2 regions of the Streptomyces sp. NBC_00461 genome follow, and region 2 is predicted to be linked to the other one. Evidence: riboswitches for the same ligand, from Rfam matches in the RefSeq annotation. Region 2 holds a riboswitch; the other holds the start of a gene.
What was found. Region 2 has a riboswitch for S-adenosylmethionine ahead of thrC (threonine synthase). Riboswitches for the same ligand answer to the same signal wherever they lie in the genome.

Region 1 (10,673 bases), 1.9 Mb from region 2:
GGGCCGAGGCCGGGAGGGCGCCGCCGAGGCCGGGGATGTCCCCGCGGTCGCCGCGGGAGGCACGGTCGTAGGCGGCGCGTTCCCCGTACGGAAGGGAGTTGAGCAGCCGGCGTGCCTTGGCGAGCTTCTTCTCGACGGTCTCCTTGTGGGCGGCGACGGCCTTGCGGTTCCTGGTCAGCTCGGCGAGCTTGCCGACCGCCTCGACGCGCTCCTGGGCGAGTTCGCGCATCGCGGACTGCAGGTCCCTGAGTTCACCTGCCTCATGGGCGGTGATGCGGTCGAGGACGGAGGCCTTGTCGAGGTAGTCGGCCGGGTCGTCGGAGAACAGCAGGGCGAGGGCCGGGGCGAGGCCGCCGGAGCGGTACTGGGCGCCGGCCAGCGAACCGAGCGACTCCCGCATGGTGTTGATGCGCTGCTGCTGCCGGGCGATGCGGTCCTGCGCGTCGTTAACCTGCCTGCGCAGCGTGTCGGCGGTCTCGTCGGCCTTGTTGTAGGCCTCGGTCGCCTTCTCGGCATCCTCGTAGAGGCGGTCCACCTCGGCCCTGGTCGTGTCGTGCGGAGCGGCGGTCGCCGGCACGGCGCCGAGGGCGGAGGCCGCGGCGGACAGCACACACAGGGCGGCCCCGGCCCCCCGGTTGAACCCGGACGTCGGTGCAAGACGGCGATGAGACCCCACGGGAAGCCGCACTCCTTCCGCTGGCGACAAGGACTGCCTCCCCGCCTCAGCAGGGAAACGCGGCAGACAGTAGCCCCGCGGCGGGCCGACGGCCAAAGACCTCCATGGCCACACAACGTGACGCCCCGCCTCTGACGCAGGTCATCGGCGGGGCGTGGGGTCAGCGTGGGGTCGCGCAATTCGCCCGTTCGGGCGGCACGGTCAGATCCGGACGCCGAACTGGAACGGCATGTTGCCGATCGACTCGTAGCGCACGACGGTGCCGGTACGCGGGGCGTGGATCACCTGGCCGTTGCCCGCGTAGAGACCGACGTGGTGCTGGTCGCCGTAGAAGATGACGAGGTCGCCGACCTTGAGCTGGCTCTCGCTGTAGATCCGCGTGCCCGCGTTGGCCTGGGCCTGCGAGGTGCGCGGGATGGAGACACCGGCCTGGGCGTAGGCCCAGGAGGTGAGGCCCGAGCAGTCGTAGGAGGCGGTGCCGGTGGCGCCGTAGACGTACGGCTTGCCGAGCTGGCTCTGGGCGGCCGAGAAGGCGGCGGCCGCGCGGCCGGAGGCGGCGGGCGCGTCGCCGAGGTCCACACGCTCCGCGGAGGAGCGGCTGGCGCGGCTGTCCGCGGCGGCGAGCGCCGCCCGCTCCGAGGCCGTCAGGGTGTTGAGCAGCTTCTGCGCCTCGGCGAGCTTGCCCTGGACCTGCTTCTTCTTCTTGGCCAGCTCGGTGCGGGTGGAGGCGAGGTCCTTGAGCTTGTCGGAGGCCTCGGAGCGCTCCTGCGCGAGTTCGCGCTGCTTCTCCTGGATCTTCTTCAGCGCCTCGACCTGCTGGGCGCTGAGCTGGTCGGCGGTGGAGGCCTTGTCCAGGTAGTCGTCCGGGTTCGACGACAGGAAGAGCTGGAGCGAGGAGTCGATGCTGCCCGTGCGGTACTGGGCGGCCGCTGCCAGCCCTATCGAGTCGCGCAGCTCGTTGAGGTCGTCCTGGCCGCGGGCCACGTTGTCCTGGATGGTGGAGATCTCCTTCTGGAGCTTCTCCTGCTTCTCCTTGGCGCCGTTGAGCTTCTCGGTGGCCTGCTCGGCCTGCTCGTAGAGAGCGTCGACCTTCGCCTTGACCTCGTCCTTGGAGGGCTTCTCACTCGGCGCGGCGTTGGCGGCCTGGGCGCTGAAAGCAACGGCGGCAGCAGCTGCGGTGGTGAGCACGGTCACGCGAGTGCGGCTCGGCTGCTTGGGTCGACGGTGGGACGCCACGGACGCGGGCTCCTTCTTGAGAGTGATCACCCGTTCGGAGGTTCGGCCCGACCCTAGTGACCATCCTGTGATCAGATCAAATCCTCACACAAAAAAATCCCGTCACGCAATGCATTCTTTGCACACAACGCACATGCAGTGATGCGCGGTTGACGCTACGTTGCGTGACGATCCCGCCAATTCGGTCATTAAACCTAGAAGTTCGACCTTCGGGACATGCGCTCAGGTCAGCCGCTTCAGGAGCATCGCCGAGGCGACCGGACGCGCCCCCGCACGAGCCACTCCGTCGGCCACCTCGCGGTCGGTGGAAGCCACGATGACGGGCCGGCCGGGCGGCTCGGCGCGCACCAGCTGGCGGATCAACTCGTCGGCGGTCACGCCGGGTTTGGAGAACAGCACCCGGACCCCGCGCGGCGGCGCGAGCAGCACGGGAGCGGCCAGCTCGGCCCCGTCGAAGACGCAGGTGACCTCGGCGCCGCTCTGCGCGGCGAGCTGCGAGAGCTGCCCCAGGAGCCTCAACCGCTGCTTTTCCAGGGGCATTTGGGGATAGCCGGTCTTGGTGACGTTGTAGCCGTCGACGACCAGGTGCGCCTGCGGCAGCGCGAGCAGCTGGTCCAGGATCGCGGGGTCGTTTTCGGACAGTGCCCGCGCGGCGATGTCCTTCGGTGTCATTCGTCCCGGTTCGACCGCATCGACGGTCTCGGCCGGCCGGACGGACACGGGTGGCAACGCCAGCTCCCGGCGCAGCCCCTGGGCCGCGTCCAGCACGGTGTCCAGAAGCAGTCGTACGCGCATGTCCTCGACGCTGCGCCCCTCGCGCGCTGCTTTGCGCGTGGCCTCCAGGGCCGCCTCCGCCTCCCCGAGCCGCGACTTCAGGCGCCGGGTCTCGCTCTCGGCGGCGGACAGCTGTGCCTGCCCCTCGGCGCGTGCGGCCTCCATCTCGCCCTGTGTCTTGCGCAGGGCGGCCTCGCGCCGCTTGACGTCGCTGTGGGCGGCACGCAGCTTCCGGTGCAGCGAGTCGGCCTCCTTCTTGGTGGCCTCCAGCTCGGCCCGCAGCCGCTCGGTGTCGGCCCGGGTCTGCTCCCGGGCGCGGTCGAGCTCCTCGCGCAGCCGCTCCAGCTCGGCCCGGCTCTCCTCGTCGGCGCGCTCGGCATCGGCCCGCTGGGCCTCCTCGCCGGCCGCGGTGACGAGCTTGACCCAACCGGTGGGCCGCAGAACATAGGCCGCGGCCGCCACATCGAGCGGATCCGCGGCCGGGGGCGGCGAGCCGGAGTCGAGAGCGCCGGTGATTTCCGGCTGGGCCTCTCTCAGCTTCTCCCCGATGCGCTGCCGGAACAGCGGATCGGTCTCCAGTGCGGCCGCCATCGCGTTGCCGGCGAACTTGGCCCGCCGGTTCGGCGCGAAGCGGGCGTACTGCCTGAGCTGTGCGGGCAGTTCGCCGACGGTCAGCCCGCCGAACCCGTCCGAGACGATCTGGACGACCCTGCGGCGCACTCCGTCGGGCAGCGGACGGTCAAGCACCTCGGCGGTGCCGTCGCCCGGCCCCCCGCCTGTGGTCTCCGCCATCCGTCACACCCCAATACCTGTGGGGCCGCTCCGCTCAGGAGTCGGCGCCCGGCCTGTCCACGAGTTCCACCTGATCCACCGCGTTGCACCACCGGCAGCGCACCGACTCGATGGTCTCACTGACCACCTCGCGCTCCTCGACCTTCGGGTCGCCCGCCAGATCGAGGTGGACGTACTCGACGACCTTGGACGAGCGGGTCACGTCGAAGCGCGTGAGGTTGCCGCAGAAGGTGCAGCGCCACCGCGTGGAGGCGGTCGGCAGGGGAACCGTCATCGTGCCTGTGCTCTTTCCTTCTAGGCTTCCATTGTCAGTGACACCCCGGATTCCCTGGGCGTATGGCTCGTAACCCTACGGCCTGGCGAGGACTCGCCGCCCGCCTGTCCAGGGCGGCGAGGCGCTCTGTGCTGCTGCGTCCCGTTACGTCATGCTCTGTGTCCATGATCAGCAACTGGAGCCCGACCGTCAGCAGAGTGATCCGGCGCCCTGCGGCGCCTGTGACATATGCGCTGATCACGCTGTGCTTCCTGGCCTTCGTGACCGGTCCGGCCGCGGGCCTGAACCCGGCCTACGGCTCCGGCGACGCGCTCGTCGCCGCCCAGCGCGCCTACTTCCACCGCTGGGGTGTGGTCCCGGCCGAGCTGTTCCAGGGCTCCCCGAGGGCCGTCCTGACCCCCGCCACGGCCCTGTTCGTCCACGGCAGCTGGGTGCACCTGCTGGGCAACATGCTGTTCCTCTACGTCTTCGGCGTGATGACGGAGCAACGCCTGGGCCCACTGCGGTTCACCGTGTTCTACGTCTGCTGCGGCTACCTCGCCCTACTGGGATACGCGGCCGCCAACGCCACGTCCGAGCAGTCCCTGGTCGGTGCGTCCGGGGCGATCTCGGCGGTCCTGGGCGCGTTTCTGTATCTGTTCCCCGGGGCCCGGGTCACCAGCCTGCTCCCGTTCCTCTTCTTCCTCCCCGTGCGCTTCCCCGCCTGGGTTGTGCTGCCCTTCTGGGCGGCCCTGCAGTGGCTGGCGGCCGGCCGGGCGCCCGCGGGCCCGGGGGTGGCCTATCTGGCCCACCTGGTGGGCTTCGGCCTGGGCTTCGTCCTCGCCTGGGTCCGCTTCGGACGCGGCGAGGGCCCGAAGGGCGGCCTCGGAAGGGCGGTGGTGGGAGACGGCCGGGCGACTACAGTGAAGTCCGCCCCAGCTCCGACCCCCGAGGGAGAGAACCAGCCGTGATCACCGCGATCGTCCTCATCAAGACCAGCGTGGACCGGATCCCCGAGATCGCGGAGTCGATCGCGGCGCTGGAGTCGGTGAGCGAGGTCTTCTCGGTCACCGGTACGTATGACCTCATTGCCATGGTGCGGGTGAAGCAGCACGAGGACCTTGCTGAAGTGATCCCCGGCAGCATCAGCAAGATCCCCGGTGTCGAGGCGACGGACACACACGTTGCGTTCCGGACGTACTCGCAGCATGACCTGGAGGCTGCTTTCGCCATCGGGTTGGACTCGTGATCGACGCCTAGTCGTCTGCGGGGCACGCCACGCGTGCGACTGCTGGTCCGTCGTGGCTGGTCGCGCCCACGCGGCGGAGCCGCACAATGTCACAGCCCCGCGCCCCTTTGGGGCGGTCAGCTCACCGCGGGTACGCAGCGGCCGTCCTCTGTCCTGTACGTCCACTTCGCGCCGTCCGTCACCAGTTCCCTGACGGCGCTGACGAAGCGCTCGACGTGCTCGTCCGGCGTTCCTGCCCCGAAGCTCACGCGGATCGCGTTGAGGGACTTCTCACCCGGGGCCGCCTCGGGGGCGCCGCACTCGCCCTGGGTCTGCGGGTCGCTGCCCAGCAGGGTGCGGACCAGCGGGTGGGCGCAGAAGAGGCCGTCGCGGACGCCGATGCCGTACTCGGCGGAGAGCGCGGCGGCGAAGTGCGAGCTGTTCCAGCCCTCGACGACGAAGGAGATCACGCCGACCCGGGGCGCGTCGTCGCCGAAGAGGGAGAGGATCCGGACCTCCGGGACCTCGGCGAGGCCCGCCTTCACCGTCTCGATCAGGTGCTGCTCGCGGGCGACCAGCGTGTCGAAGCCGGCCTCGGTGAGGGCCTTGCAGGCCGACGCGATGGAGTGGACGCCGATCACGTTCGGGGAGCCGGCCTCGTGGCGGGCGGCGCTTTCGTGCCACTCCACGTCCACTCCCCCGTCCTCGCGCCGCGTGACCCTGCGGCTGGCGCCGCCGCCCGCGAGGTAGGGGTCGGCGGCCCGGAGCCAGTCGGCGCGGCCGGCCAGCACGCCGGAGCCGAAGGGCGCGTACAGCTTGTGGCCGGAGAAGGCGACCCAGTCGACGTCGAGGTCCCGCACGGAGACCGGGTGGTGGGGGGCGAGCTGGGCCGCGTCCAGGACGATGCGGGCACCGTGGGCGTGCGCGGCCGCCGCCAGCTCGCGCACCGGCCACAGCTCGCCGGTGACGTTCGAGGCGCCGGTCACGCAGACCAGTGCCGGGCCGTACGGGTCACGGTCGGCGAGGGCACGCTCCAGGGTCTCGACGGCCTGCCGCGGGGTGCGCGGGGCGTCGAGGTAGGTGACCCGGGCGTCCTGCCACGGGAGCAGGCTGGCGTGGTGCTCGGTCTCGAAGACGAAGACCTGGCAGTCGGCGGGGAGCGCGGCGGCGAGGAGGTTGAGCGAGTCCGTCGTGGAGCGGGTGAAGACCAGCTGGTCGTCGGGACGGCAGTCGAGGAACTCCGCGACCGTCCTGCGGGCGTTCTCGAACAGGTCGGTCGACAGCTGGGAGAGGTATCCGGCGCCGCGGTGGACGCTGCCGTAGTACGGGGCGTAGGCCGCCACGTCGTCCCAGACCCGCTGGAGGGCGGGGGCGCTGGCCGCGTAGTCGAGCGCGGCGTAGGTGACCTCGCCGCCCGTCACGAGCGGGACGGTGACATCCCGGCCCAGAACGGGCAGCGGGGCACAAATGGTCTGGGCGATGGCAGCGGAGGAGACAGACATGGGGAACTCCCGTGAGAGGCAAGGAAAAGTGAAAAGGGGTACGCGGAGGCAGGGCACTACGCCCTATCGCATTCGCTTGCTCACAGAAGACTCCTCGACGACCAGGACCCCTGGCGGTGGGAGGGGTCCGCGCTTGCCGCACACCTTGTTGTGCACGGCCTGGTCTTCACCCGGGGCACCCCGCCACGGACGGAGGGTTGCCGGACAGTCGGCCGGGGCCTCATGACTGTCACTCATGACCTGGTACGACATCCTGCCATACGATCTTCGGTGCGCAAGGCGCAGTCCGGATTCTGGACTGCGCCCCGCGTGACACCTCAGCGGTTGCTGGCCGCCACCCAGCGCTCCAGCGTCCGCTTGGCCGCGCCCGAGTCGATCGAGTCCGCCGCCCTGTCCATCCCGGCCCGCAGCTGCTCGGCGAGCGTCCCGGAGCCCGGATCGAGCGCCACGAGCGCCGCCGCCGAGTTCAGCAGAACGGCGTCGCGGACCGGGCCCGTCTCACCGTCCAGGAGCCTGCGGGCGACCTCCGCGTTGAACGACGGGTCGGCGCCGCGCAGGGCCTGCACCGGCACCAGTTCGAGGCCGACATCACGGGGGTCGAAGGACTCCTCGGTGACCTTGCCGTCCCGGACGATCCAGACGTGGGAGGTGGCCGTCGTGGTCAGTTCGTCGAGGCCGTCGTCGCCGCGGAAGACGAGCGAGGAGTTGCCGCGCTCGGCCAGGACGCCCGCGATCATCGGCGCCAGCCGGGGGTCGGCGACGCCGACCGCCTGGGCCTTGACCTTCGCCGGGTTGGTCAGCGGGCCCAGCGCGTTGAACACCGTCCGGATGCCCAACTGGCCGCGGGCGGCGGCGACATGACGCAGCGCCGGGTGGAACTTCACCGCGAAGCAGAACGTGATGCCCGCCTCCTCGGCCACCTCCGCCACCCGCGCGGGCGTGAGGTCGAGGTTGACGCCCAGCTTCTCCAGGACGTCCGAGGCACCGGACGCCGACGAGGCCGCGCGATTGCCGTGCTTGACGACCTTCGCGCCGGCGCCGGCCACCACGAGCGCCGACATCGTGGAGATGTTCACCGTCTTGGCGCCGTCGCCGCCCGTGCCGACGATGTCGACCGTGCGGCCCGACACCTCGATCACCTTGGCGTGCTCGTACATCGCCCGGACCACGCCGGTGATCTCCTCGACGGTCTCGCCCTTGGCGCGCAGGGCGACGACGAAGCCCGCGATCTGGGCGTCCGTCGCCTCACCCCGCATGATCTGGTCCATCGCCCAGGCCGTCGCGTCGGCGCTCTGGTCGCGGCCGTACAGCAGGGCGTTCAGTACCTCGGGCCAGGAACGGCCCGCCGCGGTGTCGCCTCCAGCGGGGGTCACAGCGCTCATAAGGCCGCTCCTGGGTGTCGTAGAAGAGTGTGAACTCGTAGCAGAGTCCGCGACCCCCACCCTATCCAGCCGGAAGGCATGACAAAGGGCCCCGTCCGAACACCGGACGGGGCCCTTTGCTGTGGCGTGGCGACGCCGCAGCGATCAGTGGTGGCCGTGGCCGCTCGTGATCTCCTTGTACTCCTCGACGGTCGGCTTCGGAATCTGGGACTCCTCGCCGAAGTACGCCTCGCTGAGCTTGGCGCGGAGCTTCTCGGAGCCCTTCACCTTGCGCTCGACGCCGTTGTCGTCGGTCGTCGGGCCGATCTTGGCCGGCTTGTACTGCTCGTGCGCCGTGAGGGTGTGCAGCGCGTCCTGGCTGAGCGGCTCGTGGACCTCGATGAACTCACCGTGCGGCAGGCGCTTGATGATGCCCGACTCGCGGCCGTGCAGCACCTTGTCCTTGTCCCGGCGCTGGAGGCCGAGGCAGACCCGCTTGGTGGCGATGAACACGAGGACCGGCACGACGAAGAAGCCGACGCGCACGAACCAGGTGATCGAGTTGATCGACAGGTGGAAGTGCGTGGCCCACAGGTCGTTGCCGCCACCGATCATCAGCACGAAGTACCAGGAGATCCACGCGGCACCGAACGCGGTACGCGTCGGGGCGTTGCGCGGACGGTCCAGGATGTGGTGCTCGCGCTTGTCGCCGGTGACCCAGGACTCGATGAACGGGTAGACCGCGATCGAGACCAGGACCAGCGGGAAGATCACCAGCGGGATGAACACGCCCAGGACGAGCGTGTGGCCCCAGAGGTTGATCTCCCAGCCCGGCATGACACGGATCAGGCCCTCGGAGAAGCCCATGTACCAGTCGGGCTGGGCGCCCGTGGAGACCATGTCCGGCCGGTAGGGGCCCATGGACCAGATCGGGTTGATCGAGGCGATCGCCGCGATGGCCGCGATGACACCGAAGACCAGGAAGAAGAACCCTCCGGCCTTGGCCATGTACACCGGCAGCAGCGGCATGCCCACGACGTTGTTGTTCGTACGTCCGGCGCCCGCGAACTGCGTGTGCTTGTGGTAGAAGACCAGGATCAGGTGGCCGACCAGCAGACCGAGCATGATGCCCGGCAGCAGCAGGATGTGGACCGAGTAGAAGCGGGCCACGAAGTCGCCGCCCGGGAACTCGCCGCCGAAGAGGAACATCGACAGGTACGTGCCGACGATCGGCACGGACAGGACCGCGCCCTCCATGAAGCGGACACCGGTGCCGGAGAGCAGGTCGTCCGGGAGCGAGTAGCCGGTGAAGCCGGTGAACATGCCGAGGACGAGCAGCAGGAAGCCGAACAGCCAGTTGACCTCACGCGGCTTGCGGAACGCGCCCGTGAAGAACACACGCATCATGTGCACGAACATGCCCGCGAGGAAGATCAGCGCGGCCCAGTGGTGGATCTGCCGGATCAGCAGACCACCGCGCACATCGAAGGAGATGTGCATGGTCGAGTTGAACGCCTCGGACATCATCTGGCCCTGCAGCGGGATGTAGCTGCCGTGGTACTCCACCTCGTTCATCGACGGGTGGAAGAACAACGTCAGGTACACACCCGTGAGGATGATGATGATGAAGCTGTAGAGGCAGACCTCGCCCAGCATGAACGACCAGTGGTCGGGGAAGATCTTGCGCATGTTGGACTTGGCCAGGGAGTAGATCCCCAGACGGCCGTCGGCCCAGTCGGCGACGCGCTCGCCGGCGGGCGCGTCGCCGCGCCGCCCCGCGTTGTTCCCGGGGGTCCCGTTGGTCTCGTTGCTGCTCATCCGCGCTCCCAGAATGCAGGACCGACGGGCTCTTCGAAGTCGCCGAGCGCCTCGAGGTAACCCTGGTCGTTCACGCCGATGCGCAGCTGCGGCAGGGCGTGACCGGCGGGGCCGAAGATCACCCGGGCACCGTCGGAGAGGTCGAAGGTGGACTGGTGGCAGGGGCACAGCACGTGGTGCGTCTGCTGCTCGTACAGCGAGATCGGGCAGCCGACGTGGGTGCAGATCTTCGAGTACGCGACGATGCCCTCGTGCGACCACTCGAGCTCGCGCTTGTCCTTGATGTTGTCCGGCTGGATCCGGACGATCATCAGGGCCGCCTTGGCGATCTCGGTCTGGAAGTTCTCGTCGTGCTCCTCCAGGCCCTCGGGCTTGGCGAAGGTGAGCGAGCCGACCGCGACGTCCGAGGCACGCAGCGGCTCGTTCGTGTTCATGTTGACGAGCAGCTTGCCCTTGGACCACAGCGTGTGGCGGAGCTTCGTACCCGGCAGCGGGCCGAGGTCGCGCAGCAGCATGACGCCGGAGAGCGGGAACAGGGCCAGAGCACCGAACATCGTGTTGCGGATCAGCTTGCGACGACCGAGCGCGGACTCCTTGGCACCTTGCCGGAAGTCGTCCATCACCTTGGCCTTGACCTCGGGCGAGGCCTCGATCGGGTGACGCTCGTCGGCGACCTCCTCGTCGGACATCAGGGTGCGGGCCCAGTGGACCGCGCCGGCGCCGATGGCGAACAGCGCGAGGCCCAGGGTCAGGCCCAGCGCGAAGTTCAGCGCGTTGATGTGACCGATCGGGAAGACGTAGATCGCCTTGTCGTGCGGGATCGCCACGTACGAGGCGATGAAGCCCACCGTGGCGAGCATGGAGACCGTGAACAGCATGGCCACCACACGCTCGGACCGCTTGGCGGCCCGCTCGTCGATGTCCTGGACACGGTGCTCGTGGGGCGGCAGACCGGGGTCCGCGAACGGGTTCTTCTCGTCCGCGATGCTCACGGTGCCGTGCGCGTCCTGCTCTGCGGGCAGGTTCTCTTCTG
Region 2 (10,673 bases):
CCGAAGAGCAGCGGGATGTCCAGGCCGTGGCACGCGCCGAGGGCGCCTCCGACGCCCGGAGCCGGCCAGGTCAGTTCGTAGACGTGCGCGCGACCGCCGCCCGTGAGCTGTGCCTCGGCCAGATGCAGGGAGGGCATGTTGAACAGCCAGTCGGTCTGGACGCGTTCGAACAGCTCTCCCGGCGTGGCCTCCGGGAAGGCCGCGCGATACGACCGCTCCCCGTCCGGCCCCGGCCCGAACGTCCGCAACGCCCAGGCCGCCTGCTCCTCCCCGATCGAGCCCAGCAGCCCGCCGAGGACGAGGAACAGCCGGAACTCGTCCCGGTTGTGACCGACGAGGAGGTCGACGTCCCTCCCCGCGCCCGCCCTCAGCGCCTCCCAAGGGGTGGACGGCAACACCTCTCCGTCGACGACCGGGGAGAAGGGCGTGGCCGTGGGCGCGACCTGCCCCCAGCGGTCCTCGTACGTCCGCATCCTGGCGCCCAACGCCTCGCCCGCCGCGGTCAGTTGACGCGGGTCGACGGTGGCCAGGTCGGCCGCAGTCGGGCGCAGGCCGGCCTCCTTCGCGATCGAGCCGGCGATGTCGCGCGCCAACTCGTCGGAGAAGTAGGTACCGGGCACACTCTGCGCGACAGCACGCCGGAAGAGCCCCCGCGCGCTCGGCATGGCCAGCAGCGACGCCACCGACCCCGCGCCGGCCGACTCACCGAAGACGGTGACCTGCCCGGGGTCGCCGCCGAACGCCGTGATGTTCTCCCGTACCCATTCCAGGGCGGCCACCTGGTCGAGCAGACCGCGATTGGCGGGCGCACCGTCGATACGGGCGAACCCCTCTATGCCCACCCGGTAGTTGAAGGTGACCACGACCACGTCGCCGTCTCGCGCGATGCGCTGGGCGTCGTAGCCGGGGCTGCCTGCGTGGCCGAGTTTGTACGCACCGCCGTAGATCCACACCATCACCGGACGCCGGGCGGCCGAATCCGCCTCCGGAGTCCACACGTTGACGGTCAGCCAGTCGTCGCCCCCGGACGCGTCGACCACACCCCTACGGCCCTGGATGCCGGACTCCTGCGGGGGCGGCGGACCGAAGGCATACGCCTCCCGGGTCCCTTCCCAGCCCCGCACCGGCCGCGGCGCCCCGAACCGCCCCTCCCCAACCGGCGGTTCAGCAAACGGCACCCCACGAAACACCGCGAGCCCACCCTCAACCCGCCCCCGCACCAAACCGGCCACGGTACGAACGGTGCGCACGCCTGTCGTCATCAACGATCTCCTCTGCTGCTCTCGCCGGCCCGACGGGCGATCCTTTCAGCCCGTCCGGCGTTTGAGGACGTCCTTTTCAGCCCGTCCGGCGTTTGAGGACGATCTCTCCAGCCCGTCCGGCGTTTGAGGACGAGGCCGAAGGCCGAGGGGGGTCTGGGGGCGCAGCCCCCAGGGACGCGCACCCAGACCCACCCGCACCCGAACTCAGCTCAGCGAGCGCAGCGCAGCCGCGTCGTACGGACGAAGCTCCTCCCCCCGCCCCCCAAGAACCTTCGCCGCCCACTCCGGATCCTGAAGCAGCGCCCGCCCCACGGCAACGAGGTCGTACTCCTCACGCTCCAGCCCGTCCAGAAGGTCGTCGATCCCCCGGACCGGCGAACCCTCACCCGCGAAGCCCCGGATGAAGTCCCCGTCGAGCCCCACCGAGCCGACGGTGATCGCGGTCTTGCCCGTCAGCTTCTTCGTCCAGCCGGCCAGGTTGAGGTCCGAGCCCTCGAACTCGGGCAGCCAGTAACGACGAGTGGACGCGTGGAACGCGTCGACACCCGCGGCGGCCAGCGGCGTGAGGATGGCCTCCAGCTCCTCCGGCGTCTCGGCGAGACGAGCGTCGTACGCCTCCTGCTTCCACTGGGAGTAACGGAAGAGGATCGGGAATTCGGGCGAGACCGCCTCCCGGACCGCCGCCACGATCTCGGCGGCGAACGTCGTACGGGCGACGAGGTCACCCCCGTACGCGTCCGTACGACGGTTCGTGCCGGCCCACAGGAACTGGTCGAGGAGGTAGCCGTGGGCGCCGTGGATCTCCACACCGTCGAAGCCGATGCGCTCGGCGGCGGCCGCAGACTCGGCGAACGCGCCGATGACGGCGTCGATGTCGGCCTGGGTCATGGGGGTCGCGCCCTCGGCGCCGGTGACGCGCAGGCCGGAGGGGCCGTGCGAGGGGGCGTCCGGGTAGGGGGCCTCGCCCTGGTTGCGGACCGTGCCGATGTGCCACAGCTGCGGCACGATCGCGCCGCCCGCCGCGTGCACCGCCTCGGCCACCTTCGCCCAGCCCGACAGCTGCTCCTCGCCGTGGAAGCGCGGGACGCTGTCGCTCTGCCCGGCCGAGTCGTGGCCGACGTACGTGCCCTCGGTGACGATCAGACCGACACCGGCGGCGGCACGACGGGAGTAGTACGACGCCACGTCCTCGCCGGGGATGCCACCCGGGGAGAACATGCGCGTCATCGGCGCCATCACAACGCGGTTCGGGACGGTCAGGCCGTTGATCGTGGTGGGCCGGGAGAGGATCTCGGCGGCGCGTGAGGGGGTGGCAGTCACGTGGGGATACTCCTCAGTATGTGCATGCGCATCGACACTTCCCAGGCGTCAACCGCCCCATGCGCCACCGCATTTCCTGCCGCCCTGTGACCCCGGACACGCCCGAGGGCGGCACCCCCTGTCGGAACAGGGAGTGCCGCCCTCGGTGTCGTACAGACGCGTACGGCAGATGCGTACCGCAGATGCGTACGGCGATGAACTCGTGATCCTCGGGAGGATCAGAAGTCCATGTCACCGCCCGGCATGCCACCACCGGCAGGCGCGGCGGCCTTCTCCGGCTTGTCGGCGATGACGGCCTCGGTGGTGAGGAAGAGCGCGGCGATGGAGGCGGCGTTCTGCAGGGCAGAGCGCGTGACCTTCGCCGGGTCGATGATGCCTTCCTTGACCAGGTCGACGTACTCGCCGGTCGCGGCGTTCAGGCCGTGGCCCGGGGTCAGGTTGCGCACCTTCTCCACCACGACACCGCCTTCGAGGCCGGCGTTGACGGCGATCTGCTTCAGCGGGGCCTCAAGCGCGATGCGCACGGCGTTGGCGCCGGTCGCCTCGTCACCTTCGAGGTCCAGCTTCTCGAAGACGCTGGACGCCTGGATGAGCGCGACGCCACCACCGGCGACGATGCCCTCCTCGACGGCGGCCTTGGCGTTGCGGACGGCGTCCTCGATGCGGTGCTTGCGCTCCTTGAGCTCCACCTCGGTGGCAGCGCCGGCCTTGATGACCGCGACACCGCCGGCGAGCTTCGCCAGGCGCTCCTGCAGCTTCTCGCGGTCGTAGTCCGAGTCGCTGTTCTCGATCTCGGCACGGATCTGGTTGACCCGGCCCTGCACCTGCTCCGTGGAGCCGGCGCCGTCGACGATGGTCGTCTCGTCCTTGGTGATGACCACCTTGCGGGCGCGGCCCAGCAGGTCGAGGGAGGTGTTCTCGAGCTTGAGACCGACCTCCTCGGAGATGACCTCGCCGCCGGTGAGGATGGCGATGTCGTTCAGCATCGCCTTGCGGCGGTCGCCGAAGCCCGGGGCCTTGACGGCGACGGACTTGAAGGTGCCGCGGATCTTGTTGACGACCAGGGTCGACAGGGCCTCGCCCTCGACGTCCTCGGCGATGATCAGCAGCGGCTTGCCCGACTGCATGACCTTCTCCAGGAGCGGGAGCAGGTCCTTGACGGAGCCGATCTTGGAGTTGGCGATGAGGATGTACGGGTCGTCGAGCGACGCCTCCATCCGCTCCATGTCGGTGGCGAAGTACGCCGAGATGTAGCCCTTGTCGAAGCGCATACCCTCGGTGAGCTCCAGCTCCAGACCGAAGGTCTGGGACTCCTCGACGGTGATGACGCCTTCCTTGCCGACCTTGTCCATGGCCTCGGCGATGAGCTCGCCGATCTGGGTGTCGGCGGCGGAGATGGAGGCCGTCGAAGCGATCTGCTCCTTGGTCTCCACGTCCTTGGCCTGCTCAAGGAGGGCACCGGAGACGGCCTCGACGGCCTTCTCGATACCGCGCTTGAGGGCCATCGGGTTGGCGCCGGCGGCTACGTTGCGCAGGCCTTCCTTGACGAGGGCCTGGGCGAGAACGGTCGCGGTGGTCGTACCGTCACCGGCGACGTCGTCCGTCTTCTTGGCGACTTCCTTGACCAGCTCGGCGCCGATCTTCTCGTACGGGTCCTCGAGCTCGATCTCCTTGGCGATGGAGACACCATCGTTGGTGATCGTGGGGGCGCCCCACTTCTTCTCGAGGACGACGTTGCGGCCCTTGGGGCCGAGCGTCACCTTGACGGCGTCCGCGAGCTGGTTCATGCCGCGCTCGAGGCCGCGCCGCGCCTCCTCGTCGAACGCGATGATCTTGGCCATGTGAAGTGGTCCCTCCAGGACTGGGGGTGATTCCTTCGGACCGCGCCCGCGCCCGCGACGGACGGCTCGCACACCTTGTGGTTCCTTGCCCCACCCGGCCTGCGGGCCTCACCGACCCGGTCCTTCGTTGTCACTCTCACCTTCAGAGTGCTAACGCCAATGATTAGCACTCGCCCCTCCCGAGTGCAAGGTGCGCCCGCGAAGCAGGCTCGTTTGAGGGGTGACGGTCGGGCGACGGGCGGGCGCAAGCGCCTCCCGGGGATCGGACACGTGGCCGCGGGGGCCCGGCGCGGGAACCCCGGGCATGCCGAAGGGCCCGCACCCTGAGGCGCGAGCCCTTCGATCAATAAAGAAGAACGTCGCTGCAGTAACCCGGCGCGTGCTTCAGCCGGCCGCCAGCCGGACCATGTCCGCCTGCGGCCCCTTCTGGCCTTGCGAGATCTCGAAATCGACCCGCTGACCCTCTTCCAGGGTGCGGTAGCCGTCCATCTGAATCGCACTGTAGTGGACGAAAACATCCGCACCACCGTCGACCGCGATGAAGCCGTACCCCTTCTCCGCGTTGAACCACTTGACGGTGCCCTGAGCCATGCCTAACTCCCCTATTACTGGCCCTTGCACAGATCCACACTTCGCGGATCCGGGTCAGACCTCACCCCCCACGGTTGGGGGCGTGCGCCGGAACGCGTCGACCGCGGCCGAATGTATCTGTCCAACTGCCGTCTGCAACAGGTCAATCGGACGAGAAATCCGGGCACGACCGATCGGGAATTTACCGAGAATTCGCCCGAATACAGGGCAAGTCGGACCCCACAAAAGGAGCATAAGACGCAAAAAACCCGCACACTTTGGCTGCTTCTCATAGCCTGAAAAGAGAGAACTCATATGCATCCGGCATACGGAGCCAAGCGGGTTCCCCAACTGTACCGTGCTCAACCATGCAGAATTGCCCCCTCCGTTTCTCTCACGGAGGGGGCAATTCGATGAACTCTCGGTGACCGACATTACCGACGGTAATAATCGGGTCGTTCGACCTGTTTCGGGTCAGCCTCCGGCGACGGCCGGGATGATCGAGACGCCCGCACCATCCGGCGTCGCCGTCTCCAGCCCCTGCTCGAAGCGCACGTCGTCGTCGTTCACGTACACATTGACGAAGCGGCGCAGCTTGCCCTGGTCGTCGAGAACGCGCGCGGCGATACCCGTGTGCTTCTTCTCCAGGTCGGCGATGACCTCGCCGAGGTTGGCCCCTTCAGCAGCGACCTCGGCCTGGCCCCCGGTGTAGGTGCGCAGGATGGTGGGGATGCGGACGGAAACGCTCATGTTCAAACCTCCGGTCAGGTACGCGCCCTCGGGGGGCGGGGCTGTGCTTGATGTGCGACTACCGCCGCGCGGGCGCGATCAGCCCCCAGCGACCCGCAGACTAAAGACAACTACACGAGCCCAGCGTCGCGGAACGACTCCAGGTTGGGGCGAATCGTCGCCGTCAGCCCCGTGCCGGCCACCGCGTCGAGGGTCTTGAGACCGTCACCGGTGTTCAGGACGACCGTCGTCAGCGTCGGATCCAGCAGACCGTTCTCGATCAGCTTCTTCGTCACGCCGACAGTCACCCCGCCGGCGGTCTCCGCGAAGATGCCCTCGGTCTGGGCGAGCAGCCGAATCGCGTCGACGACCTGCTCGTCATTCACGTCCTCCACCGCACCACCGGTGCGACGGGCGATGTCGAGGACATACGGACCGTCCGCCGGGTTGCCGATCGCCAGCGACTTGGCGATGGTGTTCGGCTTCTGCGGCCGTACGACGTCGTGGCCCGCCTTGTACGCGACCGACACCGGCGAGCAGCCCTCGGCCTGCGCGCCGAAGATCTTGTACGGCTTGTCCTCGACGAGCCCGAGCTTGATCAGTTCCTGCAGACCCTTGTCGATCTTCGTGAGTTGGGAGCCGGAGGCGATCGGGACGACCAGCTGGTCCGGGAGCTGCCAGCCGAGCTGCTCGCAGATCTCGTACGCCAGGGTCTTGGAGCCCTCGGCGTAGTACGGCCGCAGGTTGACGTTGACGAAACCCCAGCCCTCGCCGGCCGGGTCGCCGATCAGCTCGGAGCAGAAGCGGTTCACGTCGTCGTAGTTGCCCTCGATGCCGACGAGCTCGCCGCCGTAGACCGCGGCCATGACGACCTTGCCCTGCTCCAGGTCGTGCGGGATGAAGACGCAGGAGCGGAAGCCGGCGCGGGCGGCGGCGGCACCCACCGCACCGGCGAGGTTGCCGGTGGAGGAGCAGGAGAGGGTGGTGAAGCCGAAGGCGCGCGCGGCCTCGATGGCCTGGGCGACGACGCGGTCCTTGAAGGAGTGCGTCGGGTTGCCGGAGTCGTCCTTCACGAAGAGCTTGCCGGCGTCGACGCCCAGCTCGCGCGCGAGGTTGTCGGCCTTGACGAGCTTGGTCCAGCCAGGGTTGATGTTCGGCTTGTCCGCCACGTCCGCGGGGACGGGCAGCAGCGGCGCATAGCGCCAGATGTTCGCGGGACCCGCCTCGATCTGCTTGCGGAGCTCCTCGGTGTCGTAGGCCGAGAAGTCGTACGCGATCTCCAGCGGGCCGAAACACTCCTCGCAGGCGAAGACCGGACCGAGGGGTACCCGGTGACCGCACTCTCGGCACGAGAGAGCCGCGGCGGGACCCAGATCGACGGTGTTCGTGGTGCTTGCAACAGTCTGCGCAGCCATGTGAGGCGAGGCCCTTTCTCCTCATCTTCCCCACGACGCATCTCGCCGTGAGACGGATTTGGCACCTTCCCTAGCCGGGAGCCTCGCGGAATGATCAATATCGATCTACGAGAACCGACTGGAGGGTTGCCGGGGCTTCATCGGGCCGTATCCCTCTGCCCCTCTGGATGAGCGGTATGTAGTTGTTGAACTCGTTGAACGCGGGACGACCCCCGACATGCGATGGTCATCAGCGTTGTTCAAGACTGTAACCGAAGGCCAGGACAGTTGAGATAGCCGTCCGATGCGCGAGATGGATCACACAGAATCCACGCTCGCCGAGAGAACGCAAAGGAGCCGCGTACGTGCTGGAAGAAGTCGAGCGCTGGCTGAGCACCCGCTCCTGGTCCCTCACCGATCGCCCGCTGCACCAGATTCTCGCCGCCAAACACCGCACGGGCCAGTCGGTCAGTGTCGTGCTGCCCGCGCTCAACGAGGAGGAGACGGTCGGCGACATCGTCGCGGTCATCCGTCACGACCTCATGCAGCAGGTCCCGCTCGTCGACGAGATCGTGGTCGTCGACTCCGGGTCCACCGACCGCACCTCCGAGGTCGCCGCGGCGGCCGGGGCCAGGGTCGTGCACCGCGACGACATCCTGCCCCGCCTTCCGGCCGTCCCCGGCAAGGGCGAGGTGCTGTGGCGGTCCCTGCTCGTCACGAGCGGGGACATCGTCTGCTTCATCGACGCCGACCTGAAGGAGTTCTCCTCCGACTTCGTCCACGGGATCGTCGGCCCGCTGCTCACCGACCCCGGGATCGACCTGGTCAAGGGCATGTACGACCGCCCGCTCTCAGGCGCGGCAGGCCAGGGCGGCCGGGTCACCGAACTCATGGCGCGCCCGCTGCTGAACATGCACTGGCCGCAGCTGGCCGGCTTCGTACAGCCGCTCGGCGGCGAGTACGCGGCCCGCCGCAGCCTGCTGGAACGGCTTCCCTTCCCCGTCGGGTACGGCGTCGAGCTGGGCATGCTGATCGACGCCCTGCATCTGGTGGGCCTCGACGCGCTCGCCCAGGTGGACGTCGGCGTGCGCAAGCACCGGCACCAGGACGGGCAGGCGCTCGGCCGGATGTCCGCCGCGATCTACCGCACGGCGCAGCTGAGACTGGCCCGCGGTCACCTGATCCGGCCGTCGTTGACCCAGTTCGAGCGGGGCGAGGACGGTTTCGAGCCGCGCACCTACTCCGTGGACACGGAGGAGCGGCCGCCGATGCAGGAGATCGCCGAGTACGCGTCACGCAAAGTCGCCTGACGGAGTCGCTTGACGGGGTCGCTTGACGGGGTCTCCTGGCGGATGCGCGTCACGGGGCGTATACGGTCCGCCCCGAACCGCTACCAAACGTTTGAGCGTTTCCGGGCCGGGCTAGGTTGAGGTCTATGGCTTCCACGGCTTCCACGGCTTCCACACAGGGCGCTGCTGCTCATCAGGGGCATCAGGTGCTGGTCGCGTCCAACCGCGGCCCGGTCTCGTACGAAGTGCGGGAGGACGGCTCGCTGCTCGCCAAGCGCGGCGGCGGCGGGCTGGTCTCCGGTCTGTCCGCGATCGGGCCGGACGCGGGTGCCCTGTGGGTGTGCTCGGCGCTGAGCGACGGCGACCGGGAGGCGGTACGGCGCGGGGAGGGCGAGGCCGGCGTGCGGATGCTCGCCGTCCCGGCCGACGTGCACGCCGACGCGTACAACGGCATCGCGAACTCGGTCCTCTGGTTCGTCCACCACATGCTGTACCAGACCCCGCTGGAGCCGGTCTTCGACGCGGAGTTCCGTCGGCAGTGGGCGTCCTACGAGACCTACAACCGGGCCTTCGCCGAGGCACTGGCCGAGGAGGCGGCCGAGGGGGCCGCGGTCCTCGTGCAGGACTACCACCTGTGTCTGGTGCCGGGGATGCTGCGCCGACTGCGGCCTGACCTCAGGATCGGGCACTTCTCGCACACACCGTGGGCTCCGGTGGACTACTTCCGGATGCTGCCGGACGACATCGCCGAGCAGCTTCTGCGCGGGATGCTGGGCGCCGACCGGCTGGGTTTCCTGACCCGGCGCTGGGCGGAGGCGTTCACGGCGTGCACCGAGCCGGTGGGCGGGCTCGGCGGTACGCGGATCGGGGTGCACGGGCTGGGCGCGGACGCCGACTTCCTGCGGCAGCGGTCGCACGAGCCGGACGTCGACGAGCGGATGGCCGCGCTGCGGGCGCAGATCGGTGCGGGCCGCAAGGCGATCGTGCGGGTCGACCGCACCGAACTGTCGAAGAACATCGTGCGCGGGCTGCTGGCGTACCGGCACCTCCTCGACGACCGTCCCGAGTGGCGCGAGCGGGTGGTGCATGTCGCCCTCGCGTACCCCTCCCGCCAGGACCTGGCGGTCTACCGGGACTACACGGCCGAAGTGCAGCGCGTCGCGGACGAGATCAACTCCCGCTACGGCACGCCCGGTTGGACCCCGGTGGTGCTGCACGTCAAGGACGACTTCGCGCGCTCCCTGGCCGCGTACCGGCTGGGGGACGTGGCCCTCGTCAACCCCGTCCGCGACGGCATGAACCTGGTCGCCAAGGAGGTGCCGGTCGTCTCGGACGAGGGCTGCACGCTGGTGCTGTCACGGGAGGCGGGGGCCCATGAGGAGCTGGCCGAGGACGCGCTGACGGTGAACCCGTACGACGTGATCGGCACGGCGGACGCCCTGCACGCCGCGTTGTGCCTGCCGGCGGCTGAGCGGGCCGAGCGGACGAAACGGCTGGCTGCCGCGGCTACGGCGTTGCCGCCTGCCCAGTGGTTTCTTGATCAGCTGGAGGCTTTGCGGGGCTGAGGTCTGGGGCTGCCGCCCCAGGCCCCCGCTCTCGGCCTGAACGGCCTCGTCCTCAAACGCCGGACGGGCTGAGGGAAATTCGGTCCGCCAGTGCTCGCAGCAGGCGTACGACCCCCTCCGGGCCGTCCACCACCACATCCGCCCGCTCCCGCAGCTCCGTCACCTCGTCGCTGCCGCTGCACACCAGCAGGCCGGGGACGCCGTCGGAGCGGAGTTTGTCGACGGCCGCGAAGGCCGGGAGGTCGCCGAGGTCGTCGCCGGCATAGAGGACGGCCGACGCGCCGATCTCGCGGACGTACTCCAGCAGGGCCACGCCCTTGTCCATGCCCGGCGGGCGCAGTTCCAGGACCAGGCGGCCGGGCTCCACGATCAGGCCGTGGCGGCCGGCGAGGTCGGTGAGGGGTGCGCGCAGGGCCTCGAAGGCGGCCTGGGGGTCGCGGGCGCGGCGGGTGTGGACCGCGACGGCTCGGCCCTTCTCCTCGATCCACGTGCCCTGCCACGCACCGATACGGTCCAGGAAACCAGGGAGTTCGGCGCGGACGGCGGCGACGCCGGGGTGGGGGGCGGGCGCGCTGACGTTGCCGCTCACCGCGTCCCAGCGTTCGGCGCCGTAGTGGCCGAGGACGACCAGGTGCTCCAGGCCCGCCACGCCCGCGAACCCGCCGTGCCGTACGGCGACACCGGCCGGGCGGCCGGTGACGAC

Region 1: it holds a riboswitch for S-adenosylmethionine, as region 2 does, so the genes downstream of both, OG870_RS12740 (aminotransferase class V-fold PLP-dependent enzyme) here and thrC (threonine synthase) in region 2, are expected to answer to the same signal.

Annotation. Positions count from the first base shown of each region.
Region 1 is NZ_CP107902.1:2,666,888-2,677,560, forward strand. It holds gene OG870_RS12710 (C40 family peptidase) at 1-676, opposite strand, end outside; gene OG870_RS12715 (C40 family peptidase) at 878-1,912, opposite strand; gene OG870_RS12720 (NYN domain-containing protein) at 2,135-3,478, opposite strand; gene OG870_RS12725 (hypothetical protein) at 3,513-3,752, opposite strand; gene OG870_RS12730 (rhomboid family intramembrane serine protease) at 3,917-4,702, shown strand; gene OG870_RS12735 (Lrp/AsnC family transcriptional regulator) at 4,699-4,980, shown strand; gene OG870_RS12740 (aminotransferase class V-fold PLP-dependent enzyme) at 5,097-6,461, opposite strand; SAM riboswitch class IV at 6,586-6,702, opposite strand; gene trpD (anthranilate phosphoribosyltransferase) at 6,779-7,843, opposite strand; gene qcrB (cytochrome bc1 complex cytochrome b subunit) at 7,988-9,640, opposite strand; gene qcrA (cytochrome bc1 complex Rieske iron-sulfur subunit) at 9,637-10,673, opposite strand, start outside.
Region 2 is NZ_CP107902.1:4,525,234-4,535,906, forward strand. It holds gene OG870_RS21105 (carboxylesterase/lipase family protein) at 1-1,262, opposite strand, end outside; gene OG870_RS21110 (NADH:flavin oxidoreductase) at 1,467-2,582, opposite strand; gene groL (chaperonin GroEL) at 2,801-4,423, opposite strand; gene OG870_RS21120 (cold-shock protein) at 4,808-5,014, opposite strand; gene OG870_RS21125 (MoaD/ThiS family protein) at 5,468-5,743, opposite strand; gene thrC (threonine synthase) at 5,854-7,137, opposite strand; SAM riboswitch class I at 7,156-7,311, opposite strand; gene OG870_RS21135 (glucosyl-3-phosphoglycerate synthase) at 7,482-8,426, shown strand; gene OG870_RS21140 (alpha,alpha-trehalose-phosphate synthase (UDP-forming)) at 8,552-9,970, shown strand; gene otsB (trehalose-phosphatase) at 10,023-10,673, opposite strand, start outside.